2 regions of the Peribacillus sp. Bi134 genome follow, and region 2 is predicted to be linked to the other one. Evidence: riboswitches for the same ligand, from Rfam matches in the RefSeq annotation. Region 2 holds a riboswitch; the other holds the start of a gene.
The links. Region 2 has a riboswitch for S-adenosylmethionine ahead of LQ188_RS05120 (O-acetylhomoserine aminocarboxypropyltransferase/cysteine synthase family protein). Riboswitches for the same ligand answer to the same signal wherever they lie in the genome.
Positions count from the first base shown of each region.

Region 1: it holds a riboswitch for S-adenosylmethionine, as region 2 does, so the genes downstream of both, LQ188_RS19720 (sugar ABC transporter substrate-binding protein) here and LQ188_RS05120 (O-acetylhomoserine aminocarboxypropyltransferase/cysteine synthase family protein) in region 2, are expected to answer to the same signal.

Region 1 is NZ_CAKKLN010000008.1:278,850-294,232, forward strand. Features, by position in the region: gene LQ188_RS19665 (aldehyde dehydrogenase) at 1-621, opposite strand, end outside; gene LQ188_RS19670 (alpha/beta fold hydrolase) at 618-1,430, opposite strand; gene LQ188_RS19675 (amino acid synthesis family protein) at 1,430-2,008, opposite strand; gene LQ188_RS19680 (LLM class flavin-dependent oxidoreductase) at 2,009-3,154, opposite strand; gene LQ188_RS19685 (GntR family transcriptional regulator) at 3,175-3,882, opposite strand; gene LQ188_RS19690 (cytosine permease) at 4,210-5,622, shown strand; gene LQ188_RS19695 (ketoacyl-ACP synthase III) at 5,973-6,956, opposite strand; gene LQ188_RS19700 (winged helix-turn-helix transcriptional regulator) at 7,261-7,611, opposite strand; gene LQ188_RS19705 (nitroreductase family protein) at 7,737-8,360, shown strand; gene LQ188_RS19710 (ABC transporter permease) at 8,533-9,537, opposite strand; gene LQ188_RS19715 (sugar ABC transporter ATP-binding protein) at 9,539-11,041, opposite strand; gene LQ188_RS19720 (sugar ABC transporter substrate-binding protein) at 11,099-12,211, opposite strand; SAM riboswitch class I at 12,327-12,432, opposite strand; gene LQ188_RS19725 (GTPase domain-containing protein) at 12,528-15,269, opposite strand.
Region 2 is NZ_CAKKLN010000002.1:445,961-461,343, reverse strand. Features, by position in the region: gene sufD (Fe-S cluster assembly protein SufD) at 1-1,000, opposite strand, end outside; gene sufC (Fe-S cluster assembly ATPase SufC) at 1,016-1,801, opposite strand; gene LQ188_RS05135 (MetQ/NlpA family ABC transporter substrate-binding protein) at 3,159-3,995, opposite strand; gene LQ188_RS05130 (methionine ABC transporter permease) at 4,011-4,679, opposite strand; gene LQ188_RS05125 (methionine ABC transporter ATP-binding protein) at 4,672-5,706, opposite strand; SAM riboswitch class I at 5,860-5,972, opposite strand; gene LQ188_RS05120 (O-acetylhomoserine aminocarboxypropyltransferase/cysteine synthase family protein) at 6,088-7,398, opposite strand; SAM riboswitch class I at 7,498-7,605, opposite strand; gene LQ188_RS05115 (thioredoxin family protein) at 7,750-8,058, opposite strand; gene LQ188_RS05110 (toprim domain-containing protein) at 8,062-8,427, opposite strand; gene gcvH (glycine cleavage system protein GcvH) at 8,520-8,903, opposite strand; gene LQ188_RS05100 (arsenate reductase family protein) at 9,000-9,356, opposite strand; gene LQ188_RS05095 (acyl-CoA dehydrogenase family protein) at 9,497-11,284, opposite strand; gene LQ188_RS05090 (acetyl-CoA C-acetyltransferase) at 11,353-12,531, opposite strand; gene LQ188_RS05085 (3-hydroxyacyl-CoA dehydrogenase/enoyl-CoA hydratase family protein) at 12,604-14,988, opposite strand; gene LQ188_RS05080 (YuzL family protein) at 15,196-15,330, shown strand; gene LQ188_RS05075 (proline dehydrogenase) at 15,380-15,383, opposite strand, start outside.

The sequences.
Region 1 (15,383 bases), on a different contig from region 2:
AACTACATTGACTACTCCAGGTGGAAAACCAGCTTCTTCAACCAGTTTCACCAATTCCAATAGAGAGGCCGAAGTCATTTCCGAAGGTTTAATGACTATGGTATTTCCTGCAATAAGTGCAGGTGCAAGCTTCAAGGTTGTTAAATAAAGAGGGGAATTCCAAGGAGTAATGGCGGCTACTACCCCCAGCGGCTCTTTGGATGTAAAAGCGAACATATCTTTTTTATCAATTGGTAAGGTTTGACCATGGATTTTATCTGCTAGACCCGCATAGTAATAGAAAAATTCAGGTAAATATTTTACCTGACCGCGCATTTCGCGTATTAATTTCCCATTATCCAGTGATTCGACTTTCGCAAGCTCTTCAGAGTGATCAGCAATCAGCTCTCCAAGCTTTCTAACCAGACGCCCCCGCTCCGTGAATGTCATATTGGTCCATCCCGAATGCAGGAATGCATTATGCGCAGATTGAACGGCATGATTTACATCTTCAGCATTCCCTTTAGCGACTTGACACCAAGCTTCTTCGGTTGCAGGGTTATAACTATCGAAATATTCACCACTTGATGATTCTATCCATTCCCCGTTTATATACATCTGATATTTCTTCAGCTCTTTCACATCGAGTCACCCCTTTGCTTTTGTCTTTCAATAAACGACCTAATAGCTTCGTTCACTATTTTGGCTCCTTCTATCGGCAGCATATGCCTCATATTTGGTACTATCATTAATTCTGAATCCACAATCTTTTCATGCATTTGTCTTGCCATTTCGGGATTTGAACCTACATCATGCTCCCCTGTTATAATTTGGGTCGGTATATTAATCTGGTGGATCTGCGGCCACAACTCTTCATCCGCAGTTGCAAAAAGTGTATAGGCCGCTAAATATGAAGCAGCATCGTTTGTCTGAAGTCTTTCCCGAATTTCACTTACAGTTTCTTCCTTTGAATTCAAGAATTCAATATTAAACCATCGTTTAATGGCCGGTTCAATTGTTGCCAAAGGGCCCGTTATTTTCACTTCTTCCACTCTTTTTAAAACGGCTTTCCTCTGTTCCTTCGTCCGATTGGCCACTGCGTTCATAATTGTTAGCGTTTTCACTTTATCCGGATATTTTAATGCAAATGCCTGAGCGACCATACCACCCATGGAGAAACCAATAATATGACTTCCTTCAATCCGTAAGTGATTCATTAGTTCTGCTAACTGCTCAACAAACTGTGAAAGGGAATAAGGACCCGGAGGATGCTCAGATCCTCCGTGCCCAACCATGTCATATGTGATAACACGGAAATGTTTCGACAAATCTTCAACTTGTTTTTTCCACATCGTAAGATCAAGACCAACACCATGAATAAAGATAAGCGATTGCCCCATCCCTTTCTCTTCATAATGAAGCGAATCTTTTCCATGCAATGTAGTTGGCATTAAACCAGCCCCATTTCAACCATATCTTGATGCCTGTTTCCTGTTCTCGGATGAGGACGTCCTCCTGTAGAAGCCCCAATGGCAACAACGATCTCATCGGCCCTAGGTGCATCAGGTATAGAAGCTTCAAATGTAATGAAATGAGAGCGTTCAGACTCATCTGTCTTATGTACCATCGGTATGAGCACCGCAGATCCAGCGCCACCACGCTTATTAGTAAAGCTTAAGATACTCGTTCCTTTCACGGCGTCCCTGAATTTGTTACCGAATTTCAAAGTGTGGATAAAAGCTGATGCATGCTCAACCTCCCCATCAACACCCACGACAGCTGCCTTGCCGAATGCTTCGACGTCATCAGCGGAATCAATGTGCTTAAATAGTTCAGCAACTAATAGTTCGCCAATTTGCGGTGCAAATTCATCAATTTCCGGTTTTAAATTATCAACATATCCTCTTCCAGCCCATGGGTTTTTGATAACCGCCATAGTTGTTATCATCTTGATGGGATTCTCTACTTTTTTACCGCCCTCAATACGTGTTTCTTCTATAGCTGTATACACTTTACGAATATCTAACATTTACATTACCCCCAATTTAGTTTTTGTGAATCTTGGCATTACTTCTTCCGTGAACAATTTTAAACTTTTCATCATTTTTTCATGTGGCAAACCATTATGGTTCACCCAAAGCAGTAATGTTTCCAAATTCAGTTCTTCCTTCAATTCCTGAATTTTCTCTGCTACATAGTCAGGTGTACCAAACAATAAATTTCTTGGGTGTAAGAATTCATAGTTCAATTCCTGCCCTTCTTTTACTGTTTCGCCCGGATCCATAAGGTTGCTAAGTCCTCTCCAGTGACAAATCCAGCGATAATTGTTCAATACTGCTTCTGCCGCATCTTGACGAGCCTGTTCCATCGTTTCCGCTACATATACATCACGTACCAAAGCAATACCCTGACCAAGTGGCACTTCATAGCCTTTGGATTTGGAAGCCCTTTCACGGTACAGTTCAAAACGGCCTTTTAATTCTTTGACGGTCGGCATCCAAAACATTCCTTGTATATCGTTCTCCGCGGCCAATTCAATAGAACGCGGTGAATCAATTACCTGCCACAGAGGAAGTGATTGCTGGTAAGGTCTAGGCATAAGGGAAATCTTATCAATTTCTCCTTTCTCCATATCCATAAACTCCGGTGTTGATGGGCTCATAGGGTGACTCCACTTTAAACCTTTAGGAGGAAATTGATAGATGTCACCTTGATGTGAAAAGAAACGGTTTGACCAAGCCTTTTTTAAAATTTCCAGTGTTTCCTCAAACAGTGCACGGTTTTGTTCTTGATTTGCCGGATCAGCCAAAGTGTTTAAATTAGCCGCTTCCCGTCCGTATAATCCACGTGCCAGACCAACTTCCACACGTCCTTTGCTTAACTGATCAAGCATTGCTATGTCTTCCGCCAAACGCAGCGGATGCCAGAAAGTGGCGACATTCGCAGCTTGTCCAATTCGAATGTTCTTTGTACGTGCAGCAATATCAGCCCCCATTAAGATCGGGTTAGAAATCAATTCATTTCCTTCATGACCAAAGTGGTGCTCGGTATACCAAATCGAATCATAACCATTTTCATCACAATAAATAGCTTGCTCACGTGCTTCGTCCAGCACTTTATAATATTCATCATGTCTTCCCTGTCCTGCAAGGTTTGCAAAGATTCCAAATTTCATAGTACTCATTCCCCCTCATATCACTTTTTTTGACCAAGTTTCTTTGCTATGTCCATTTTAAGTTGCATTCCACTTGCTTTTACATGCTCTCGCATGGCCTTCTCCGCTTCCTCCCGATTGCCTTTCTCTATAGCAATCAAGACCGCCTGATGTTCCTTTAGTGATCTCTCACGGCGATTCGGATCTTCAATGGTTAAAAAGACATACTGTCTATAAGGTATTTGATTGAGCAGCAAATTTAGCATGTAACTTAATTTAGAGTTATTGGCGCCTTCTTGGATGACTGAATGAAAAACATCATTAGCCTCGACATATAGCTTTTTATCCGAGGTTTGTATAGCAACCTCCATGTCAGACACTGCTTGCTTAAGGTTATTAATGTCTTCAGCACTCCCGCTTTCTGCAAGCAGCCCCGCTGCGAGCCCTTCCATTACTTCCTTTAAAGTAAATAACTCATCCAGTTCCTTTTCAGTTGGTTTGGTCACACATGTTCCAACCCTTGGAATGATCTCGACTAACCCTTCTCTTTCTAGCTGTTTAAATGCTTCCCTGATAGGGGTTCTACTAACTTTGTAATATTCAGATAAAACAGTTTCCGATAATTTTTGTCCTGGTTCATAATCTCCAGTTACTATGGATTCGCGTATAGCGTTCGTAACCTGAGCAGTAATCCCCAACGTTAAGATAGCTGTAATGAAAAGCCCCTCCTTTTTAAAAGTTTGTACCATGTACCATGCAAGCTCTTGATAAGTGCAATTATAGGTCATGAAAAATAGACTGTCAATTCAAAAAATATAAAATTTTTATTTTTTATTGGAAGACGTGTTGTTCCACAATTTTCAAACTAGAGTTTAATATTTCCAATCATTCAGTCTAATGATCAATCTGATTTATTGAAATTCACTAGTTGAATGAACGGATATTTTATGATAGTTACCTAAAAATTATTTTTTCTGAAAATATTGACATCTGTATACGCTTACAATTATAGTGATTCTATAAAATAAGCTTGCATGGTACATGGTAGTATACCGAATTTGATAGGGGGTAAATTGATGAAAGTTGAAACTCGCAGTATAGAATATATTCCGGCAGATGAACGCCATGGCAAGGCCCGTGATTTATTTCCAATTTGGTTTGGGGCAAATATGCATATTACCACCCTTGTGACCGGGGCATTGCCCATTACATTAGGTCTTAATTTATTTTGGAGTCTGGCTGCAATTATTGTCGGTACCTTATTAGGCGCCATTTTCATGGCCTCCCATTCAGCTCAAGGACCTCAACTCGGAATTCCGCAAATGATCCAAAGCCGGGCTCAATTTGGTGTAATCGGAGCCATCTTCCCCTTGTTTCTCGTTATGTTTGTCTATTTAGGCTTCTTTGCCAGCAGCGGTTTGCTTGCAGCACAAACCTTAAGCAGTTTAACAAAGATCGACCAAACATGGAGCATAATACTTTTAAATGTACTTTGTTTCGTGGCCACCATTTATGGCTATAACTTAATTCATAAAATGCAAAAATTATTATCCTGGGCGTCTCTTTGTATTTATATTGTAGCTACATATATAGTTTTCCAATTGCAAGTTCCGGCAGGCAGTTGGGCCATTGGGAATTTGGATATACCAGTGTTTTTGCTGGCAGTGAGTATGGTTGCTACATGGCAATTGGCATATGCCCCCTACGTTGCAGACTATTCTCGCTATCTACCGATAACCACACCCACGGCCCATACATTTTGGTATAGTTACGCTGGCACAGTCATCGGGACTATATGGATGATGACATTAGGCGCAACCTTAACCATAGCGATACCTAACTTCCTTGATCACTCTGGCGGTAACTTGGCCAGCCTGTTTGGAAATTTTGCTATAATCATGTTCTTTATAATCATCTTTGGACAGCTTGCTATAAATGTCTTTAACCTATATGGAGCATTCATGGCAACCATAACAACAATTGAACCGTTTATTAAATTAAAGGTCACACCGAAAGTACGAATAGGAATGATATTCTGTGTAACAGTAGCAGGTACCGTTTTGTGCTTACTAGGTCAGAGTAATTTCCTATCCTTTTTCTTGAATTTCATCTTTTTCATTAGTTATTTTTTAATTCCCTGGACATCCATCAACCTTGTTGATTATTATTTGCTGCGACATGGCCATTACAATGTAAAAGATATTTTTGATGTGAACGGTCAATATGGCAAAATAAATTGGATTACTTGTATGGCATTCCCTGTATCAATCTTGGCGGAAATCCCTTTTATAAACACATCATTCTATGTAGGACCGATAGCCAAGGCTTTTGAAGGAGCAGATATCGCTTGGATTATTGGGTTAGTTGTCCCAGCTGTTTTGTATTACTTCCCAATGAGAAAAAAGTTGAATACCGCTGAAAATGCAATAAACAAACAAAAGATTGGTTCATTAGAGAAAACAAACGCTTCCGAAGAGAATGTTAAGTAAGATAATAGAGAACCGTAAATGAACTGCACCCAAAATGGAGGTGCAGTTTTTTTGACCAAATATAAAATAAAAAGGCATGAGCCCGGTAGATTACCGGGTTCATGCCTTCAAGGCTGTTTAAATAAAGTGCCTAACCATTTGGGTTCACTTCAGTTCAAAGGTTCTGTTTTTTTTTAGAGGATGATGTGGTATACCTCTAGTTGTCTAAATACAAATAAGGGCCCAGTTGAATTATCCTGACTCTTCATTTAAGTTTGAATGAAACTTTTTCAAAGAATCATACTTTAAGAAGGCCCCCGATGAGAGGCCTTCTTTTGGTACAAACTCGTTATTAGTTGTAGAAAAAAGCGTTATAAGGTCCAATTGATAAGCAATCCAGCTTGAGCTAATCCACCGCCGAAACCATATAATAAAACCTTCTCACCACCACTGAGCTTCCCTTCTTTTAATCCTATTTCTAAAGCTAATGGAATTGTCGCTGAAGAAGTATTTCCATACTCCACTAAGCTATATAAAGTACGCTCAATTGGAAAGCCACTTCTATCACATATTGACTCAATCATTCTTAAATTTGCACTATGCGGTACGAACCAATCAACATCATTCAATTGATATTCGGCATTTTTCATCACAGTTTGCATTCCTTTTGGAACGGTCGTGACAGCCCATTTATAAACCTCACGTCCATTTTGTACAAGGTTGCCACTATTATTTAAGTCTTCACCATTTATTCGTGTCGATAGGTTTGTACTATATAAATGTTTTCCGCCTTCTCCCTCAGAATACAAATGTGAAGAAATAAAACTTGGCTGTTTTTCATCATATTCTACAAGAACTGCTCCTCCGCCATCTCCAAATAAAATACAAGTGGCTCGATCTTCATAGTCCATAAGTTTAGATAAAGTATCAGCTCCAATAACAAGAACTTTCTTGTTTAAACCAGATGTTACTAATCCATTAGCTACATGCAGCCCATAAGTAAATCCTGCACAGGCAGCGTTTAAATCAATAGCTCCAGTATTCTTAATACCTAGCTTTGCTTGGACTAAAGATGCTACACTTGGAGTGTTGAAATCAGGTGTAAAGGTACAGACAATGATCATATCAACATCTTCGACAGATTTATCATACCGTTCAATTAAATCCTTTACAGCTTTATAACCTATATCACTAGTAAACTCTTCTTCATGTGCAATTCTTCGTTCTTTAATACCAGTACGTTTAACAATCCATTCATCATTGGTTTCAACCATTTTTTCCAAGTCTTTATTTGTTAACCTTTTTTCAGGAACATACGAACCTATCGCAGTAATACGTGCTTTGGATTTGAACATAGAATAGCCACCTCGTGTGTATGAATTGCATCATTTTATAACTTGATATTAACACCTGGTACTAATTATAAAGCAAAAAAAATCTTATGCAACTAACCGTTACATTTTAAGAAAAAGAGTGGGGAAAAGCAACTACTTTAAAGTAAAGCACCTGTTAGTTTATTACAATCTCTAGAGTGACTGCCAAAAGTCATCTTCAAGACATTTTGTATTTCTGACAATTATACTGATAGTTGAATAAATTCTGCTTGCATCACTGAACTTGTCAAAAAAAAAGCCATACTCCTAGTTGATGCAGCTCTTACTATTTATGATGGCGACAAATTTGTTCTTGTCTTTCGAGATTTTGTTCAACTGCATATGTAGTGCCCCATTCACACATTGTATTTAATACAGGTACAAAGGATTGACCCAACTCAGTTAAACTGTATTCTACTTTTGGTGGTACTACTTTATATACTTCTCTTCGGACAAGCCCATCTCTTTCCAACTGCTTTAATTGGTCGGTCAAAACTTTCTGGGTAATGGCCGGTATTAGAATATAAAACTCTTTTGTCCTCATTGGTTTTTGACTCAGAAAAAAGAGGATTAAGCATTTCCACTTTCCTCCTACAGTATTCATGAAAATATTTATTCCAGTATTTAAACTCTTCATTCCTCATTCCTCCTGAATAGGCACATAAAGGTGGCTATGCCACTTTATTGTGCGTTATTTTCTTCTACATCATGGGTCCATTATACTCTGATTATGAAGCAAATATAACATTGGGAGTGAACACGATGAGTGTAAGGGAGATCATAGAAAAAAGACGTTCCGTAAGGCAGTACGATCCCGATTATAAAATTAGTCCCGAAACGTTGGCGACATTTATTGAAGGAGCTAGTAAATCGCCTAACGGAAACAATATTCAAGCAACACGATACCTGGTTATAGATGAACCATATTTAAAGAATTTGTTACTGCCCATTGCTTTTAATCAGCAACAGGTAATTGAAGCCTCAGTACTGATTGTTATACTAGGTGATTATCAAGCATTTGAAAAAGAAAATATCATAATGATACATGAGGATGAGTTTCAAAAAGGTTATTTTGACGCATCAGTAAGAGATTATCTAACAAACGCGGCAATCAATTATTATCTAAATAAATCAAAAGAAGATTTAAAGGCTGAATTAATAAGAGACGCAAGCCTGGCGTCAATGTCGTTAGTTTTATTGGCGAACGAGGCAGGTCTTGAAACCATTACAATGTCCGGGTATGATTCCGAACAATTAAAGTCAGCTTTAAAAATTTCTGATAGGTATTTAGATGTTATGCTTATCGCCATGGGGAAAGGAATTAAAGAAGGTCACAAAACAGTAAGACACGATGTGAACAAAGTCATTTATAAAAACAAAATATAGTGAGTGTTTTTACTTTTTTAAAATTTGAATATGGGAGATTAGTGTGGAAAGAGGGTTAAAAAGAACCCTCTTCCCCTATCATCTTATAGTTAAAACTCACCACGAGTTACAGTCTCACATTTCATCCACATGCAGACTTATCATATAGTCATATTAACGTAACGGATTCATTTTAGTGTTTTTGTTTGTAATAAGTTACAGCGAGAGCAAGGGCCAGCACTGTTCCTTTGACGATATCCATCGCATAATACGGAACGGACATCATGATCAGCCCATTTTGTAGGATTCCGATCAGGACTGCTCCGACAAAGGTTCCAAAGGCATTCGGTTTTCCCGCTCCTAAAACGGAGGAACCAATGAAGGCAGCCGCGACGGCATCCATTAAATAGGGTGACCCTGAATTGATTTCCGATGTCATGACCCTTGAAGCAAGGACAATCCCCCCGATTGCAGCAAATAGAGCCGAAAGCAGATAGGCAAGGATTTTGTATTTATTGACCGATATCCCGGAAAGTCTCGCCGCTTCCTTATTTCCCCCAATAATGTACATATAACGACCGTGCTTCGTATAAGTCAAAAAGATATGGGTCGCTATCACAATGACGGCCATGATCAGGATTATCCACGGTACCTGGCCAATTTTGGCGAAAAACGGGCTGATCAGTCCTGTTGCGAACGTCCCGTCTGGCATGACCATATTTTGCGAAACCGTGGCCCCTTTTGTATAGGTAAGGGCAATTCCCTGGATAATGAACATGGTAGCCAAAGTCATCAGCATGTCGGGAATTCTCAATTTAACGATCATGAATGAATTCAAGGCGCCTACGACAAGTGAGGCACCGATCGCAGCTAATATGGCAATTAATGTATCCTGTGAAAACCAGACAAACATCGAGATGACGATGGCATTGGCCAATGATGCGACGGAGCCGACGGAAAGGTCGAAGCCATCCACGGTCAGGGATATCGTAATGCCGATCGCAATGATGGTCACGATTGAAATGGAACGCAGGATGTTGACCAGATTCGTAGTTTGAATGAAAGATGGATTGGATACGGCAAAAATTCCAATCAGAATGATAATCGTCAATATTGTGCCGTATTTATAGAAAAAGTCGAATAGTTCCACCTTTTTCTTCACTTTCGCTGTCTGTGTAACAGGATTGGGTATGCTCATTCTATTTTCCTCCCGTTGAATAGAATAGTAGTTCTTCTTCATTCGTTTTACTTGTTTCTAATTCGATGACAGTGCTCCCGTCATATAACACATATGTCCGGTTGGTAATGCCAATGATTTCGGAAAGCTCGGATGATGCATAAATGATCGCCTTCCCATTCCTTGCAAGCTCTGCAATCAATTCGAATATATCCTTCTTGGCTCCAACATCGACCCCTTTCGTTGGTTCATCGAATATGTATACATCCGCATCGGCCATAAGCCATTTCCCGATGGCAACTTTTTGCTGATTGCCACCTGAAAGGTTTTCGACATTCACATCCCCTGAAGGAGTTTTAATGCCGAGGCTTGCGATCATTTCCTTCGCTCTTTCCTTTTCCGCCTTGCGATTCACGAAGCTGAATGTCTTGGAGAATTTGCCAAGACTGGCTGCCGTCAAGTTCGCCGAGACTGATTCCTGAACAAGGACCCCTTCTTTCCTGCGTTCCTCAGGTACAAGTGCCAGACCGCTTTTTACTGCTTCGTGCGGTGATTTCAAGGAAAGCTTTCGACCATTCAGGATGACTTCCCCCGCTGTGATGGACGTATGGCCGAAAAGGGTTTTACACAGCTCCGTTTTCCCAGCCCCGACCAACCCTGCCAAGCCGATTATCTCGCCTGCTTTAATATTCAAACTGACATTTTTAACTTTCTCTGCATCTGACAATCCGTTCACTTCCAGAATAACGTCGCCAATCGAAGCATTCACTTCAGGAAACTGTTCATCCATGGTTTTTCCAAGCATGTTCTCTACGACTTCGGTACGGGTTATATCTTCCTTCTTTCGACTTGTGACACGCTCCCCATTCCTCATGATTGTAATTTCCTCACAGATTTCAAAAATTTCGGTCAGACGATGTGAAATGAAAATGATTCCCACGCCTTTTTGCTTTAATTCATTTACAATTCGAAAAAGTTCTGTCGTCTCCGTATGACTTAACGGAGCAGTTGGCTCGTCGAGAATCAGGAATTTGCATTCTGTCGAAACGGCTCTTGCTATCAGGACCATCTGTTTTTCAGCCAAGGTAAGGTCTCTTACCAGCTTTTTCGAAGGGACACGAATTTTCATATCTTCAAGAATAGAAGCCGCTTGGTTATGCAGCTCTTTCCATTGGACCATCTGTTTTTTTCCCATGTTTTGGACCATATCATTCAACATTACATTTTCCCCAACCGTTAAATAAGGGATGAGGGCGGTATCCACTTCCTGATAAACAATTTGAATGCCTTGTTCTTGAGCCGCTTTTGGCGAGCGGATATCCCTCTTCACCCCATCAATATAAATGTCACCTGAATAATGAACATGGGCTCCCGATAAAACTTTCATTAACGTCGATTTCCCTGCTCCGTTTGCACCGACCAATGCGTGGGCTGTCCCCGATTTTACGGAAAAATCAACATCACTCAGCGCCTTCACCCCCGGAAATTCAATCGAAATCTTCTTCATTTCTAGTTGCGTGCCCATGTCCATTCCCCCTTATTGAACAGACACTCCCTTCTACTTGAAAGAGAGTGTCTCTTTTTAATTTTTATAATGATCTTTCAAAACTTTCATCCAATCTTCTTCAAATTCCGTCGATACACCCCAGCCATCGACAATACCAGACAGATTTGCCATGTTCACTGCTTCTTTAGACGCTTGGATTTGCTTTTGTGAAATAAGTGAAGCCTCCAAGTCATAGGTTTGCGGCGTTTCTTCGCCCGCTAATTTTTTAGCCAATATCCTCATATTCACTGCACCGATCAACTTGGGATCTACTGCTGCCGTGTAGGACCATGAGCTATCAGCCGATTGGATTTCCTGGAGATCTGCATTCGAGACATCTATTCCATATATCTTCACTTCATCGCGGCCCGCCTCTTTAATCGCCCGGGCTGCACCGATAGCAAAGGCATCCCATGTTGCGAAAATGGCATCCAATTTACCTTTAGGGTATTTATTCAGCATTGCGGCTACAGCATTTTGTGTCTGAACCGATGTATCAGCAGATGCCACTCCGAATCTTTCGACTTCTTTGATCCCAGGATTTTCTTTTAATTTTTCCTGATAGACTGCATTTCTTCTTACCATTGGAGGAAAACCGTCCACCCAAAGGTATGCAATTGCCGCTTTACCTTTCTGTTCTTTTATCAGCTTATCAAAAGCCAGTGTTGCCAACTCTTCATCATCTTGTGAAGTTAATGTCACGCCTTCTATTTTAGATAGATCGCTTATTGAATCGAATGTGACAACGCTTTTACCTGCATCAACCAACTTTTGAACGTCATTCACAGTTGCTGCATCATCACCATGTGAAATGATATAGCCGTCATAATCTTCCTCCAAAGCCTGCGCTATCGCATCATGGAATTTAGCCGTATCACCATTGGCTGTGTACGTATCCACTTGAAACCCCAGTGCTTCTCCTTCTTCCTTCGCCCCTGCCAGGTATTGGGCCGTATGATCATCACCGCCAATTTTACGGATCACTTTGATTCTGGCTCCATCTCCATCAGCGAATCTTTCCGGAACATTTTCAAATGATACTTTTTCTTCTTTCTTCGACTCTGTGGAACTCTGACCTGTAGAGCACCCCGTTAAAAGCAAAGCCGAAGCGATGGCTGAAATGAATATACCTTTAATAGACCTTTTCATCTTGTTTCCCTCCATTTTTTCTTATTAGTCTCATCAGTTAAGTTGGTGTAAATCCCAAAATAAAAACCTCTCTAATATAGAGAGGTTTAATCGGCTGTTTTGCAGACTTGTCCCTCTCTTATCTGTCAAAACATTTCTGTTTTGCAGGATTTAGCACCAATTCCTAATGGAACGGTTGCTGGGCATCTTAGGGCCAGTCCCTCCGCCACTCTTGATAAGAGATATATCGTGTTACGTTTTCGTAATTATCACTTTATAGGGATATAGTCGTAAAGTCAATAGATTTTTGAATATTTGAAATGTTCCCCGTTATTTTTTATTTTCTTTGAAGCTGGGCTAGACGCTTTTTCTCAATCTTTTCAAGCCGCTCCAACTGCCTTAATTTCACTTCGAACAAAGTGATAGGGTCACGGTAAACTTCCGGATTTTGTTTCATATGCTCCAATGCAGCCTGGTAGTCTTTTATTTCAGTCTGCGTTTGCTCTATCGTTTTTTGAAGTAATGCAAATGAACCGCGATAGAAAAGGGAGATGTCACGATCCAAAGATTTTTCAAACAATCCAAATTGGGTAAGGAAACGCTCCGTGATCATTTCCGCAACATCCAGGTAATCTTCACTTTCCAGGTATTTCTTATAACGATTGTACATATTGGCTTTATTTTGCGGTATCGCCCCAAACAGCTTCCCTGCCCCTTTAAGCAGTAATTGAGATGGAGTCCTGCGCAAAAGGATATTAACGTTTTCGATGCGGATACTGCTTGTCATCCGGTCGGCATCACGGCGCCAGTCATCCAATACTCTGAAGTCACCTGCCAGTGTAATCCGTTCTTCTTTGTATAATTCATTGAATCCGGCACTCATCTCATCCATGAACTGCTGGCTTTGTGAGAACTCCATTTGGGAACTGGCAATCCAGTCTTGAAGAGAACGGTAATATTGAGGCATGATCTTGTCAGAAATGAAGTTTTGAATCCGCTCATTCATTTCCTGGTTTAACTGTACATGGACCTGACTGAAATCACTGCTTTCCGTTAACGATTTAGAGCAATCCCTCAGTAATTCAGGAATTTTTGAATAAAGCTGACTTTTCACTTCGTCCTTAAGCGAACGATACGACCTTATGATATTTTCACTTTTTTCTTTTTCCAGATCAGCCAGTTGATTGACCGCTCCATTCAGTTTGACTTCCATCTGCTCATTCCAAGAGATGGAATGCTCGCATTTCCGCTCATTGGCTGCCCGTTTTTCTAATAGATAAGATAAAGTTTTACGAATGAATGCCAGGATTTTTTCAGATCTTCTTTCCTTCCAATTATCATCTTGATAATTCGATTGAAGGAAGGCTGAAAGGTCCTTCAATTGCTGCCTGCTGTCATAATGTTTGGAGAAAGCGAACACTTTCGCATTCGGGAAATATGCATTCACTTTATCCCATGTTTCGTCTTCCATCCGGACTGCGACCTGATCACTGTATATCGTATCCATTTTATTTAATAGGAAATGGATCGGCAGTTTCGGAGCCATCATTTGAATTTCCAATAACAGATCCCTTTCGCTGCCGGTGAAAGGAGCCCGGGCGTCAAGAACGAACATCAGGCCATCACTGCCATGTAAATAGCCTTGGAAATCGGATTCCACGCTTTGTTCCCCATTGAACCCCGGTGTATCCAATAACCGCAGATGATTATTTCTTAGGTAGTCACTGATGATTGTCACATCGACAATAGTCCCGCGCTGACGGCGTGTTTCATCCAAATCAGTTAGCTCCTCGACAACTTTGCTATCTGTATCGGTAATTTCAAGGATTTCCAAATCATCCCCATCTTTGACACTGACTAGGGAAGAATGGTCCTCAGCAGCAATGCTCTCGCCAACGATTGACTGAATAAAGGATGTCTTGCCATTTCCTGTACTTCCTGCAAGAAGGAGATTGAAATTCCTGGTATCCTTAAGCCCCTCCACCATCCATTTAAGCTTATTGCCAACCCTTAAATCATTATCTTCAGCCCACTGGATAATGGAATTGAACAGTTTCTCTCCCGCTTCCAGTCCGCCTCCCAATTTAGGCGATTTCGAAAGCAGGCTCTCTGCATCCTGAATGACCAGCGCATTGACCGTATCCGGGAAGATTTCATTCCAGGACAACGTGGACGCCGCCGCAAACAGCGAAAGCTCCCCGTCTGCGATTTTGAGCCAGTTTTCCAGCAACCTTGGCACGACAGGACTTAATTCTTTGATTAGATGCGTTCCTTCTAACAGACCTGCATATGCATCCCTGTAATAGACGGAAAGCTCATCCCATACATCCGCATGGTTCAATTCGATGGTATCTATCAAATTATTAATCACTCTTAACCATTCGAAATAAGAATCCGTATATTTATAATTTTTCCAAAGGGCAACCGTCATTTTCTCGAAACGTTCCTGGTCGAGTGTGTATAACGAACCAAGGACAGTTGAGAAATAATCCGGCTCCATCGATTGGGCAACACCCTGCTGGATATACGTTTTCAGCACATCGAACCAGCCCATTGACTCTGTACGGATACTTTCATTCGCCGCTAATACCACCGCACTGTTCCAATCCTTTTGTTCTTCAAAAAAGGCACGTGCAATTTCCGTGACATTCGGGTAGTCCGGTTGAAACTCGACTGCTTCTTTCACGACTTTGGAAGCCAAATCATTTCTCGATTCCACTATGTACAGGGAAAACAGCTGCAAAAGAACTTCTGTTTTCAAGACAGCTTCATCCGTATCGACGGATTTATAGATATCCTCTGAGGTTGAATACATTTCCAATTCAAAATACGCATCAGCGATGTTTTTCTTCGCCCATGAACCAAGTTCCCCTTCTATGTTTTCCCATTTAAAAATGGCTGCTTCATAGTCATGGTGCTGGAAATATACCTCTCCTTGAGCAAATCTAATTGCGGTTAAATCGGATCTTTCCTTTTTTTGTTCCACGAGAAACATTTCACCCAAAGCTTGAATGGGGTGCTTCCTTGTATCCTCAATCATCGTTTCATAATATTTTTTTCCGATCAGACGTTCGTCCATCTTTATTCCCCCGATATATTTCATATTTTCAATTAAAGGATAATCACTGATTCTATAAGCCTTCTAGTAGACCTAACATTCAATCTATAGGTTCCTTTAGTTAAAAAATCATTT
Region 2 (15,383 bases):
CTATTTTCCCAATTCCATTAAAAATGGAGGATGCGGCGTCTTTCATTACACCGTGCTTAAGGATATAGCCCTCAGAGCGTTTGCCATAATGAATGATGGCAGTCGTGAAGTTCTGCTTTTGTTCCCCGCGTCCGACTACAACTGTTTTTGTATCTCCGTGAGATCCATCGCCCATTAGATATGTTGTATTATCTGAAATCGTATTTCCGTCGTTCATAAGGCCAAGCGCCCACTCAATACGAGCATCACGTCCTGCCACTCCACGGCGGTTAACGTATGTCGTGAAGCCTTTTGAAAGGGTATCGACCGCTCCGTATTCGACTTTGGCATTCGCATTTGCAAATACTTCCGTTACGATGTTGGCAATCCCTTCGTTAGACTCAACGCTTGAGAAGTAATTCTCTACATATGTGACAGAGCTATTATCTTCCGCTACGATCAAGACATGGTTGAAAAGTGTAGTATCAGGATTATCCAACAGGAATACCGATTGAATCGGCTCTTTGATTTCTACATTTTTCGGAACATAAAGGAATGCCCCCCCATTAACTAATGCAGCATGAAGTGCCGTTAAACGATGTTCATCTATTTTAACGCCATCTTTCATGAAATATTTTTGCACAAGCTCAGCATGGTCACGAGCAGCTGTTAAAATATCTGTAAAGATGACGCCTTGCTCTTTCACGTTTGCTGACAGATTGATATGTGCCGGCGTATTATTGCGTTGAATGTATAAGTTTTCATTTTCTTCAATGATGGATTTAATTTCCTCCGGAAGCTCCTCTAAAGAGGCAAAAGCTTCACTTTCAACCGTATGGTTCTGGAAAGAAGTAAAATTCCATTTATCGATCTTCGTTTTATCCGGCTTGGGCATCGGGAGCTTTTCTAATTCAGAAAACGCTTGAATCCGAAGCTCGGATAGCCAAGCTGGATCATTATTTTTAGTTGAATAGGAGCTTATATCCTCTTGTTCAAACGGTAATTTCGTTTCTGTAGTCATTGCAAATCCTCCTACTTACGCTTCTTCGCCAACAGTTTCGTCTTCAATGCCCAATTCTTGTTTGATCCAATCATAACCTTCCGCTTCCAAGCGGGCAGCAAGTTCAGGACCACCTGATTTTACGACGCGTCCTTGCATCATTACATGTACAAAATCAGGAGTGATGTAATTTAATAGACGTTGGTAGTGAGTGATGATCAAGCATCCAAAGTCTTCTCCGCGCATTTCGTTGATTCCTTTTGAAACGACTTTAAGTGCATCGATATCTAGACCTGAATCAATCTCATCCAAGATTGCAATTTTAGGTTGGATCATCATTAATTGAAGAATCTCGTTGCGTTTTTTCTCTCCGCCGGAGAAACCTTCATTCAAATAGCGTTGCGCCATATCTTCATCCATTTCAAGGAATTCCATTTTTTGATCCATTTGACGGATGAATTTCATCAATGAAATTTCATCGCCTTCTTCACGGCGTGCGTTAATGGAAGAACGTAAGAAGTCAGCATTTGTAACACCGCTGATTTCACTTGGATATTGCATAGCCAGGAATAGACCGACACGAGCGCGCTCGTCGACTTCCATTTCCAATACATCTTCACCATCGAATGAGATGCTTCCGCTCGTTACTTCATATTTAGGGTGACCCATGATCGCTGATGATAAAGTGGATTTACCAGTTCCATTTGGTCCCATGATCGCATGGATTTCTCCACCTTTAACTTCAAGGTTTACCCCTTTTAAAATCTCTTTACCTTCAATTGATACGTGAAGATCTTTAACCGTTAATGTAGAAGCTGACATAATAATACCTCCGTGAACTAATTCCAATTTTATTACCAGAAAGTAAAGTTTACTTTCTATCACTATAATTTACGTAAAAGCATTCTCACTTTATTCTCATTCCAATTTTATAACAAATCCAATTTGGAATCAACTAAATAGATAGGGTTTCCACTTCTTCTATGTTAAAAACCTGTCCCAATTCTTACTATACTAACAGATATAGCCTATTTACTGCATAATCATACTTATTTTAGCTTTTGTTAAAATTATCTTATTATTCGGCAAATCTTCGTCCTTATTAATATATGTTCGAAGAATTCGATTGCAAGGTATGAACGTTCCGCTTTAAAAAGAAAAAAATCGGACTGTCAGGTATTATGTAAGTTTATCCAATAAGGAAACCCTTATTTTATGGACCACTTTCCATTTTACCTCTACAGACCGATCTTTTAAAGAATTCTTTTATATGCTTAGCCGTGAATTTTGCGTTGTAGGTCCTGGACCATTTTGTTGCACTTTACATGTTCCCTATCCCGTTCTTTCTCGACCTCGATACGGATGTCTAAATTTCTACTGTATTCACTGTATCCAATCCCATGTGAAGACTGCATCGCCTTTTCCATTTCGCTTGTTACATTTAAATCCAGAGTATTGATAGTGAACCATCCTTTCAAATTTGTGTATCATTTTATTACCTGCATTATCTCTATACCCTTTCCTTTCCTGATTAAACATGAAATGAATTAAATTAAGCCGCAGACTAAAACAAACTGGATCATCAATGAGTTTTTAGGTTTTCAAAATTTGAACGTTACTTTCCACTTCAGGCACTCGCTTTCCGCGGGCGGTCCGGAAGCCTCCTCGGCGCTTTTGCGCCTGCGGGGTCTCCCTTGACTCGCTTTTCCCGCAGGAGTCTCGTACCTTCCGTTCCAATCCACTAAGACTAAACAATCAGATAGGCAAAATGAAGTGCCTCACTTCTCTAAGCACGGAAAAAAATTATGAGCGACGCACTATGTGAAAGCTGAATGGACAAACCAGCTCGCTTATTCATTTATGCGTCAGAAGACCGTAACGGATTTGTGTTGGGACGATAGTAACACCCGGAAATACTCGTATTAAGAGCCTCTGATTGAACAAGTGATTAAGAAAGCTGGAAAACCTGAAGCTGTTGAGGCAGATTCCGCAACCATGGCTATGTGTAATATGAGCGTTTTAGTTGTTATCTCTGCCCATCGGCACTCAACAACAAATAAAGAGGACAATTATCGGTTCAAATCCAATATAAAAACAAAAAGGTTTCGGAATGAGACCATTCCGAAACCTTTTTGTTTTTAAACTGCGACCTGAGTTAAATCAGGTCGCCATTCTTGAATTATTTATCCGCCGGTACAACTGCACCTTTGTATTCTTCAAGAATGAAATCTTGAATTTCTTTAGAATGCAATACTTCTACAAGCGCTTTTATTGCTTCTTTATTTTCGTCACCTTTGTTTACGGCAATGACATTCACATATGGTGATTCCGAATCTTCAATCGCAATCGAATCTTCAAGCGGATTCAAACCGGCATCAATTGCATAGTTGGAGTTGATCAAGACTGCATCGCCTTCGCCACTCTCATAAATTTTAGGAAGCAGGGCCGCTTCATAATCAGCATCGAATTTAAGGTTTTTCTTATTTTCAACGATGTCTTTAGTTGTAGCCGTCGTTTTATCGACGCCTTCTTTCAAAGTGATCAGGCCATTCTTTTCCAAAAGGGATAAAGCGCGTCCATGATCAGCAACAGAGCTGCTCATAATAATTGTTGCGCCTTCCGGAAGTTTATCAATGCTTTTATATTTTTGTGAATATAGAGCAATCGGCTCGATATGGATTCCGCCAGCATTAACGAAGTCATATCCATTTTCTTTAATTTGCCCCTCTAAATATGGAATATGTTGGAAATAGTTAGCATCCAATTCCTTATCATTCAACGCCTTATTCGGTAAAACATAGTCCTGGAAAGTTTCGATTTCCAATTCGATTCCTTTTTCTTTAAGAAGCGGCTTAGCTTTCTCAAGGATTTCAGCATGAGGAACATTGGATGCCCCAACAACTATTTTCTTCGATTCTTTCTCCGTATCACTGCCGCTTTTATCCTTTTCACTTCCACAAGCAGCCAAAGCGATAGACAACACTAAAATTAATGCAAATCCTAAAAACTTTTTCATCCTATTCATCTCCCTTTATCTTTTGTCCAATTTAGATGTAATCACATCTCCAATAATTTGAATTATGAAGACGATAATTAGAATAACGATGGTCGCCACTAGTGTAACGTCATTTTGATTTCTTTGATATCCGTCCAAATAGGCTAGATTACCAAGTCCGCCTGCGCCGATGACCCCGGCCATTGCGGTATATCCAACCAATGCAATCGATGTTACCGTAATCCCGGAAATAAGTGCAGGCATTGACTCTGGAAGAAGGACCTTCCAAATGATCGTGCTCGTTTTTGCTCCCATCGATTTAGCGGCTTCAATTACACCTTTATCGATTTCACGAAGGCCGATTTCTACCATACGCGCATAAAATGGTGCCGCACCGATAATAAGTGCCGGCAGTGCAGCGTTCTCTCCGATCATGGAACCGACTAGCGCTTTAGTGAAAGGAATGAGCAGCACGATCAAAATAAGAAATGGAATGGAACGGAAAATATTGACGACAGCACTCATGATCCCGTTGACTGCCCGGTTTTCCCACATATTACCCTTCCCTGTCAGGAACAGGATCAATCCTAATATTATGCCTATAAAAAAGGTTGCCACTACAGAGACGCTTGTCATGTAAAGCGTTTCCCTCGTAGCTTCAATAATGTCTTCCCAATCAACATTCGGCAATAATTCTTCAAGCATGAGTAATCACCTCCACGCCTACCTGTTGTGCTTTAATGAATTCGATTGCGCGGAGCATTTCATCCTCAGTGCCATCAAGATGGATAAACAGTGTTCCATATGAACCGCTTCTTGTTTGGGATATCTTACCTTGAACGATATTGACATCCAACTCGAAGTTACGTACAAGCTTGGTGATCAACGGGCTTTCGGCATGATCGCCTACAAAGGTCAATTGAATCACTTTGCCTGCAGGATAGCGTTCGAGCAAATGGTCCATCGTTTCTTTCGTTTCTTCCGGTTCCGTTACCTGTTGCACGAAACGCTTCGTCATTTGTTCTTTAGGGTTCTTGAAAACATCCAGGACAGGTCCCTGTTCAACAACTTGCCCACTTTCCATCACGGCGACGCGATGGCAGATTTTGCGGATCACATGCATTTCATGTGTTATCAGGACGATCGTCAACCCCAAACGCTGATTGATGTCAACAAGCAATTCGAGTATGGAGTCGGTAGTCTGCGGATCCAAGGCAGAAGTCGCTTCATCACACAGCAGCACTTTAGGGTCATTTGCCAGAGCCCTGGCTATTCCCACCCTTTGCTTTTGCCCTCCGCTTAATTGTGATGGATAGGCCTTTTCCCTGCCTTCCAATCCTACTAACTTGATCAATTCGTTCACACGCTTGGTTCGCTCAGGTTTAGAAACTCCTGCAATTTCCAATGGGAAAGATATATTCTCCTGAACGGTCCTCGACCATAATAAATTGAAATGTTGGAAAATCATGCTGATTTCTTGACGGGCCTTGCGGAGCTGAGCCCCTTTAATTTTTGAAATTTCCTTCTCAGCAACTACAACGGATCCCTCTGTTGGTGTTTCCAATCCATTGAGCATTCTGATCAAAGTACTTTTCCCCGCTCCACTGTAACCGATGATACCGAAAATCTCGCCTTTATTTATTTCAACATTCACATTATTTACAGCCTTGATTGTCTCACTGTTTCCTTTTCCTGTTCGGAACAGCTTACTGACTTTCGTCAATGTAATCATTAACCCTCACCTCTTTTATCCAATAAAACCTATGAACTTAGTTGATTTCTCTACATTATTAGTCTGTTTCTCATATCATGTAAAAGTTTACCCAATTAAAACAGAAAAAACCTTTCTGCATGAGCAGAAAGGCAGGTGAAGAAACAGGCCTTCCTCTCATCTTCCAAAGTGATTAAACTTTGTGTGAATTGGCACCTTTCCAAGGAAATCTCCTTGTCGGTTGCCGGGTTTCATCGGGCACATCCCTCCACCTCTCTTGATAAGAGCTAATATATAGAATATTTGTACATCATTAAGTTCTTTAGTATGGAGAAATTTTATCATAGATAAAAAAGGAGCGCAATGTATAATATTTCTAGTACAAGCATACAGAAACTTTACTTAAACCGTTTTGGATGTCAAGGAGACGATATTCGTCGCTTTTTCAATTGCCTGCTCCAAATCTTCTATTAAATCCTCTACATTTTCAATCCCAATCGATAAACGGACTTGGTCGGCACTCACACCCGCTTTCGCAAGACCTGCCTCATTCAATTGTTGATGGGTCGTACTGGCTGGGTGGATGATCAAGCTCTTCGCATCCCCAACATTCGCTACATGGGACCATAATTCCACCGAATTGATAAGTTTTGCCCCAGCTTCTCGATTACCTTGTATCCCAAAAGTCACAACAGATCCAGCTCCCTTTGGCAAATATTTTTCCGCAAGGGCTTTATCGGGATGATCCTCATCACCAGGATGTGAAACCCAAGTCACCGCAGGATGGTTTTTTAAATATTTAATGACAGACTTGGTGTTCGATAGATGCTCTTTCATCCTTACATGCAGCGTTTCAAGTCCCAGCGTAAACTGGAATGCACTTTGGGCACTTAGCGCAGGTCCTAAATCACGGAGTAACTGGACTCGGGCTTTCGTTATGAATGCGGCAGGTCCAACTGCCTCGGCGTATACCAGATTGTCGTAACTTGGGTCAGGCTCTGTGAAGCCAGGGTAATTTGGCGAGTTCCAATCGAATTTCCCTCCATCCACGATGACACCACCAAGCGTAGTTCCATTTCCCAGAAGCCATTTTGTAGCGGAATGGATGACAATATCGGCTCCAAAATCAATTGGTCTGCATAGATACGGTGTCGCAAAGGTATTATCAATGATTAAAGGTATTCCGGCATCATGGGCGATTTTCGCTACCGCTTCAATATCAAGCACCCTCAAACTTGGATTTCCGATGGTTTCAGCAAAAATGGCTTTAGTTCTTGGCGTAATCGCCCTTTTGAAATTTTCAGGGTCATCAGGAGAAACGAACTTCACTTTAATCCCGTATTTAGGAAGAGTATTTTCAAAAAGGTTATACGTACCGCCATATAATGTAGATGCTGAAACAATCTCATCCCCTGCAGCGGCAATATTCAGGATTGAAAGTGAGATGGCAGCCATTCCGCTTGCTGTTGCCAATCCGCCGATTCCGCCTTCCAATAAGGCCATTCTTTCCTCAAAAACGCTGATCGTGGGATTATGGAGTCGTGAATATATATAGCCATTCTCCTTTAGGCCAAATAAATTCGCTGCATGGTCGGTGTCTTTGAACAAGTATGCATTGCTTTGGTAGATAGGAACTGCACGTGCACCTGTTTCATCAGCTTGCAGACCGCCATGAACACTCAATGTTTCGAAACGCAATTTTTTCCCTGACATATGATTTCACCTTTTTCTATGGATTTAGTTGGAATTATATGATGTTTGGCCTTTTATAAACAAAAAAACCACTTCAATAAGAAGAGGTTTCAAGAATACACCTCATCTACCAGAGCCAACACTCTGCTGGAATTAGCACCGTATATAAAAATTTATACCGGTTGCCGGGCTTCGTCGGGCCAGTCCCTCCGCCACTCTTGATAAGAACTATTAAATTCTGCCGTTACTTAATTCAAAATATAGCATTTTAGATTAAATCAGTCAATGAATTGTTAGAATATTCTTTGTTTAATTTCATCTAGCATTCATATGTCCGCAACAAAGAAACCAACCACGGTTCTGATTGGTTTCTTAGCTGATTTCCTTAAGCAATCCGTACAAATAAGGAACGGATTGAAAGGCATATATTTTTTTGTGCAGCCGTCCTTCTTTGAAAAACAATAAACATGGAACACTTTCGATTTCATATGATTCGGCAATTGCTTGGACATAATTCATATTCATTTTGCCTGCCTTCAATTCCGGGAATAGCTCCAAGGATATCGTCAGCATCTTGGAGGCAACCTGACAAGTGCCGCATAAAGGGGTATATAAATATAAGCAAAAGGTTTCCCCATTTTCAACAGCAAGCTTACACTCTTCTTCTTTCCATTCCTGCATCAATTAGTCGTTCACCCTTTGACTTAAAAATTTCATTTTCACATTCATATTGGCAGATAGAAGCACAGTTGCGATATGATGTTCGGGTGAGCTTTCCACTTCTTTGTACATTTTATTAATATACAGGTGGTTCGCCTCAGGCATTTCCATTCGGAACTGCTTCCGCAGCTTTTCTCCTGATTCATCTGCGTCAAAAAGGAGATAAACATCACGGTCCATCAATTCATCCACTAATTCATCCAGCTTAGTTAATGATATGGTCCCATTCGTACATCTAATTTCCACATCTTCATTTAAAACGGAGGCAACTTTTCTTCTATCGGAACTGCCTTCTACAATGATCACTTTATCGAATTCGCCCCACTCCATGTCATCACTCCATCTCACGAATTATGTGTGCAACTGCCACGGTACCAAATGAAAAAGAGAGCAGGCCTTTTCAGTCCCCCCTCTCCTTTTTTTTAACCGTTGATTAAACTCTCATACTCTTCAGCGCTCATCAAGCTTTCAATATCACTGCTATTAGATGGTTCAAGCACGACCATCCATGCCTTTTCATAAGGAGACTCATTTACATATTCAGGGTTGTCACTTAAATCTTCGTTTACTTCAACAACCTTGCCACTGATAGGTGCATAAAGCTCAGAAACGGTCTTAACGGATTCAACACTTCCGAATGGTTCGTTCGCTTTCAATTCATCGCCGATTTCCGGAAGCTCAACGAATACGATGTCCCCAAGCTCGGACTGTGCGAAAGCTGTAATTCCAATGCGCACTGTTCCATCTTCCGTTTTGACCCATTCATGTTCTTTTGTGTAACGAAGTTCTTTTGGTGTTGTTGTCATTATTAACCCTCCATATGTACATCTTATTTTATCTATTCCATTATAAGGTAGATTGTTTGTTTAAGTAAGGAATTAACCAAATATTTCGAGAAATTTTCAGTTCCAAACCTGTTCGAATTGCTCCTCTTTGAAACCTACCGTCACTTTGGTGCCATCCGTAACAATCGGCCTTTTCAGAAGCATGCCATCTGTGGACAATATATCAAGCATCTCTGCTTCAGAAGCTTCTTTCAGCTTATCCTTTAAGCCAAGCTCCCGATATTTTTGACCGCTAGTATTGAAAAACTTCTTCAACTCCAAATTGCTGATTTTATATAGTTGTTCTATTTCTGTTCGCGAAGGCGGATTTTCCGCTATATGGATTGCTTCATATTGCAGTTCATGATTATCAAGCCACTTCTTCGCGTTACGGCATGTGCCGCATTTTGGGTACCAATATAATGTTAAGCCCATCATTTCACCACCTATCAATAGAATACCCGTTTTCATCACGCAATACAACGAATTGTCTTTTGAATTTCCAATGCGATTTCATCAAAGGAAATAAGGGAATGCCTTCTCGGGCATTCCCTTTACTGATTTTGATTCATTTCTTAAAGAGCATATTTTTCAGCTTCGATTACCTTGACGGAAGCTTCACGTTTTTTCGCAATGACATTGATCGGATTATGCCTTGTCAGCTTACGGAGCGACGCAAGCATGATGCGAAGAGTATCGCCTGTTTCCACTGCGATTAACGTTTCCTTTGCGTGCTGTTCTATTTCATTGAAAGCTTCCTGAACGAAGATTTCTGTGTAAAGCACTTTTTGTTTGTTCTTCTCCAGGCCTGTAGCTGCTATTGCTTTTTCCGTACGCAATACCACGGATTCCGCTGCATAGGCAAGGGATGCGATATCAGCAATGTTGGAGAGGATTTCTTGTTCTTGATCAAGAGTTTTGCCGTATTTCTGTGCAGCAAGGCCAGCTGCCAGAATCCCGATTTTCTTAGCATTCCTAACAAGCATTTTTTCTTGTGCCAATGGCTCATCGCCAGGTTCTTCCGGCATCATCATCATTAATTCCTCTTGCAGGCTTTGAGCCTTTTGAAGAAGCGGCAATTCCCCTTTAAGTGCTTTCTTCAGGAAAGTTCCAGGGACAAGCAATCGATTGATTTCATTTGTACCTTCAAAGATCCGGTTAATCCGGGAATCACGATATGCTTTTTCAATTTCATACTCCTGCATGAAACCATAGCCACCATGAAGCTGTACGCCTTCGTCCGTAACATAATCCAACACTTCGGAAGCGAAGAATTTATTCAATGAACACTCAATGGCATATTCAGCGATTGCAGCAGCCATTGATTTACCATCTTTCACTTGCTCATCCGTCAATTTGCTTTGTCTTTGTTCATAAAGGCCAACGGTACGGTATACAGAGCTTTCTGCTGCATAAATTTTGGATGCCATTGTTGCAAGTTTTTCTTTCGTCAAGTTAAAATCGGAAATTTTCGTTTTGAACTGTTGACGTTGATTCGTATAAGCTGCTGTAATCTCAAGGGCACGTTTAGATCCGCCGACTGCACCGACACCTAATTTATAACGGCCGATATTCAGGATATTGAAAGCGATGACATGTCCTTTTCCGGCTACACCCAAAAGGTTTTCGACTGGCACATGTACATCTTCAAGGATTAATGTACGTGTAGATGAGCTTTTGATTCCCATTTTCTTCTCTTCAGCACCAGTTGATACGCCATCATAATCACGCTCAACAATGAAAGCGGAGAATTTTTCGCCGTCGATTTTGGCGTATACACAGAAGACATCTGCAAAACCTGCATTTGTAATCCATTGTTTTTCACCATTTAGAATATAGTGTGTTCCTTGGGCATTCAATTTCGCTGTCGTTTTTGCTCCCAAGGCATCTGAACCTGAGCTTGGTTCCGTTAAGGCATACGCAGCAATCTTCTCACCCGTTGCCAGTAAAGGGAGGTATTTTTTCTTTTGTTCTTCATTCCCGAATAATACGATCGGCAAAGATCCGATACCTACATGTGCACCATGCGTAATTCCAAAGCCGCCTGAAAGTGCCATTTTTTCTGTGATCAATGCCGAACTGATTTTATCAAGACCCAGTCCGCTGTATTCCTCAGGAACATCAGCACCAAGTAAACCGATTTCACCTGCATGCTTCAGTAATTTAACGGAACGGTCAAATTCATGGTTTTCTAAATGTTCAACCTGCGGCAGAATTTCATTCTCTACGAAATCCTCGGTAGTTTTGGCGATCATTTTATGCTCATCAGAATAATCTTCCGGTGTAAACACTTGATCATACGTAATATCTTCTACTAAAAAGGCTCCGCCTTTAATGAGGTTATCTGTAGTTTGATTGGACATGTTATTTCCTCCTAAGTATTTAAGATAGTAAATCCGCCGGAAGCATGACAGCTTCCGGGAGGGGGGGATTAAGCAAATAATTCAAATACTCCAGCAGCACCCATTCCGCCGCCAATACACATTGTCACGACTCCGAACTGTTGGTTTCTGCGCTTCATTTCATGTAGCAGGCTTAATGTCAGTTTTGCCCCCGAACATCCTAGTGGATGGCCTAAGGCGATGGCTCCGCCATTTACATTGACAATCTCTTCATTCAAACCGAGCTCACGAATGATTTGAATGGATTGGGAAGCAAAGGCTTCATTCAATTCAAATAAACCAATATCCGATAACTCAAGACCCGCTAGCTTCAAAGCTTTAGGAATGGCTGCAATCGGTCCGATACCCATGATTTCAGGCGGTACTCCCGCTACAGCAAAGGAACGGAACTTACCCATCGGTTTCATCCCTAATGAAGAGGCCTTTTCCCCATCCATGACCATGACCGCGGCTGCACCGTCACTCGTTTGTGAGGAATTCCCTGCTGTTACGGAGCCTGTAACAGAGAATGCAGGTCTTAGTTTTTTTAGCACTTCAGCAGTGGTGCCTGGACGAACGCCCTCATCCTGTGTAAATGTAAATGTTTTTTCCTTTAACTTAAGATCTGGTCCCACTGAACGAAGGGTTACGTCAACCGGTACGATCTCATCCGAAAACTTTCCTTCTGCAATGGCCTTCGCCGCCTTTTGATGACTACGAACAGAAAATGCATCTTGATCGTCACGGGAAATGCCGTATTTTTTTGCAACGGCTTCAGCAGTGTGGCCCATACCCATATAATATTCCGGTGCCGTTTCCGCAAGTCTCGCGTTCGGACGTGTTACATGGCCCATCATTGGCAAAAGGCTCATGGATTCCGCTCCGCCTGCAATGACAGTATCACTTTGGCCGAGCATGATCCTTTCCGCTCCATAAGCGATGCTTTGCAGCCCGCTTGAACAGTAACGATTAATCGTTATGGCCGGTACTGTATAAGGTAATCCTGCCAATGCACCAATGTTACGAGCCATGTTCAATCCTTGCTCCGCTTCAGGCATTGCACAACCGATAATCAGGTCATCGATGGTGCCTTCATAATTCCCTGCACGCTTTAACGTTTCCTTTACGACAAGAGCCCCTAAATCATCAGGACGTACACTGGCAAGAGAACCTTTTTTCGCTCTTCCAACCGGAGTCCTTGCTCCAGCTACTATTACCGCTTCTTTCATGAGGATCCCCCTTATTCATTTTTAAGCTATTGATCTATTAATCTTCGTTTTGGCCATTTCTTCGTCCATTCATCAATTACGGAGTGGTTTGCCTTTAACAAGCATATGCTGCATCCTTGCTTGGGATTTCGGAGTCGAAACCAGTTTCAGGAATGCCTGTTTTTCTAGGTTCAAGATGTACTGTTCATCTACTTCCGTGCCAAATGGGAGTTTCCCCCCCGCCAGCACATATGCAAGCTCTTTGGCTATGACAAGGTCATGTTCTGATAAGAAACCTGAAAGGCGCATGGATTCCGCCCCTAATAGAAGTGCGGCATATCCCGTTTCACCTACGACAGGGATTTTTGTGCGGGCCGGAGCGATATAGCCTTGTTCATGCATGGAAATTACCGCCTGTTTCGCATCATATAGCTGATGATCCGCATTTACGCTTATCCCATCCGCTGAATTAAGGAAATTGTTCCCTCTCGCTTCCTCGGCGGAGGTCGAAACTTTTGCCATGGCGACCGTTTCAAATACTTGGTTGGCCACTTTCTGTAAGTCGAAGTCGACGCCCTTCGGCATATTCCTCAACGTCTTCACATAAAGTTCTTTAGTCCCGCCGCCGCCTGGAATCAAACCTACACCAGCTTCCACTAGTCCCATATACGTTTCTGTCGTTGCCTGGATGCGCGCTGCCGGAAGGGATACTTCAGCTCCCCCGCCAAGTGTCATATTAAACGGTGCAACCACTACAGGAACAGCACTGTACTTGATTTTAAGCATCGCCTTTTGGAATTGGCTGATGACCATATCGAGTTCAAAAATGTTGTCATCCTGTGCTTCCATCAGCATCATTGCAATATTAGCGCCTACACAGAAGTTCTTTCCTTGGTTTCCGATGACCAAGCCTTTAAAATTCGCTTCCGCTTCGTCGACCGCCGCATTGATCATTTGTATGATATCCAGACCGATTGCATTATTCGGTGAAGTGAATTCAAGAAGAGCCACTCCATCGCCGATATCCATCAAGCTTGCACCACTGTTTTTCTTGATTACGCCTTTTTGTTTCTTTATCGCTTTAAGATTTATCACTTTAGGATTTGCAACAAGTTCCTTATATTCACCATTATCATAATAGTGAACTATGCCATTTTCTTCTTTATAGAAGGAAGTGATGCCTTTAGCGAGCATATCCTTCACCCATTGCGGAACGGTGATGCCTTCCGCCTCCATTCGGGCTACCGATTTTTCTACCCCTATCGCATCCCATGTTTCAAATGGTCCTGTTGACCATCCGAAGCCCCATTTCATCGCTTGATCGATCGCCACGATGTCATCCGCGATGTCCCCAAGCAGCTGGGCAGAATACACAAGCGCCGGATTCAGGACATTCCAAAGTAATTGGCCGGTACGGTCTTCGCTATAAACAAGCGCTTTCATTTTATTTTCAAAGCCCTTGGCCTGTTTAGCCATTTCAATGGAAGGCGTTTTTAATCTTTTTCGTGCATCATATTCAAGGGTATCGGGATTCAGTTCAAGGATTTCCTTTCCTTTTTTCAAGAAAAATCCTTGGCCTGACTTGCTTCCAAGCCACCCATTCTTCAGCATTTCATTCATGAAATCAGGTATTTTGAAAACTTCTTTTTCTTCTCCATCCACCTGTTCATATACGTTTCTGGCAACATGTGCAAAGGTATCCAATCCAACTACATCAAGTGTCCGGAAAGTCGCACTAGTTGCCCTTCCAATCAACGGACCTGTAACCGAATCGACCTCACCAACACTGTATCCGCCTTTTTGCATTTCCCGCAGAGTGACCAATAAACCATAAGTTCCAATTCGGTTTGCGATAAAGTTAGGGGTATCCTTGGCTTCGACGACACCTTTTCCCAGTACATCTTCGCCGAATCGTTTCATGTATTCGAGCACTTCTGGTGAAGTTGCTTTAGTTGGAATAAGCTCCAACAACTTAAGATAACGCGGCGGATTGAAGAAGTGGGTTCCCAGGAAGTGCTTTTGAAAGTCCTCCGAACGGCCTTCTGCCATTGCTTCAATTGATATTCCGGAGGTATTCGATGAAACGATGCTTCCTGGTTTACGATGCTGATCAACCTGGGCGAACACACTTTGCTTAACCTCAAGCTTCTCAACGACCACTTCGATGATCCAATCGACATCCTTTAAACGACTTATATCATCTTCCAGGTTTCCTGCCTCGATCAACGCAATGTTTCCCTTAGCCGAAAGCGGAGCTGGTTTCTGTTTTAAAAGTTTCGTAATCGCTGTTTGGCTGATGCGGTTACGCACTTGTTTATTATCTAATGTCAGTCCCTTTTTCTTTTCATCCTCAGTTAGTTCACGAGGTACAATATCCAATAATAAAGTCGGAATGCCGATGTTAGCAAGGTGTGCAGCAATCCCTGATCCCATAACTCCTGACCCTAGAACAGCAGCCTTTCGTATTTGTCGAACCAAGTTCATATCCCCCTTACACAATTTATTGAATGAATGCTCATTCATTTTTAATTCAAAAAAATTTTGAATATTTTTTCTTATTACTAATATAGAATATATTTGGAAATTCCGCAATGATTAAACAGGAAAAAAATATTTTTTTCTCCGAGTTCCTTCGGTTATTTCTCCTCCGTTCAGTAAAAAATAACCGGAGTGGAGGTGACTTATATAATGAAGCGTAAAGATAATCCTTCTAAAGCAGCCGTAAGCGCAGCAAGCGTTAAAGGCAATGCCGGCCCTGGAGCTGAACGTCAACACGGAATCAATAAAGTGAACAGCCAGAACAATCAGTTCAAAAGATAATCTTTCTTAATTTGAGCAGCCGTCCCTTTTCCGGGGCGGATCTCGCTTCCTAT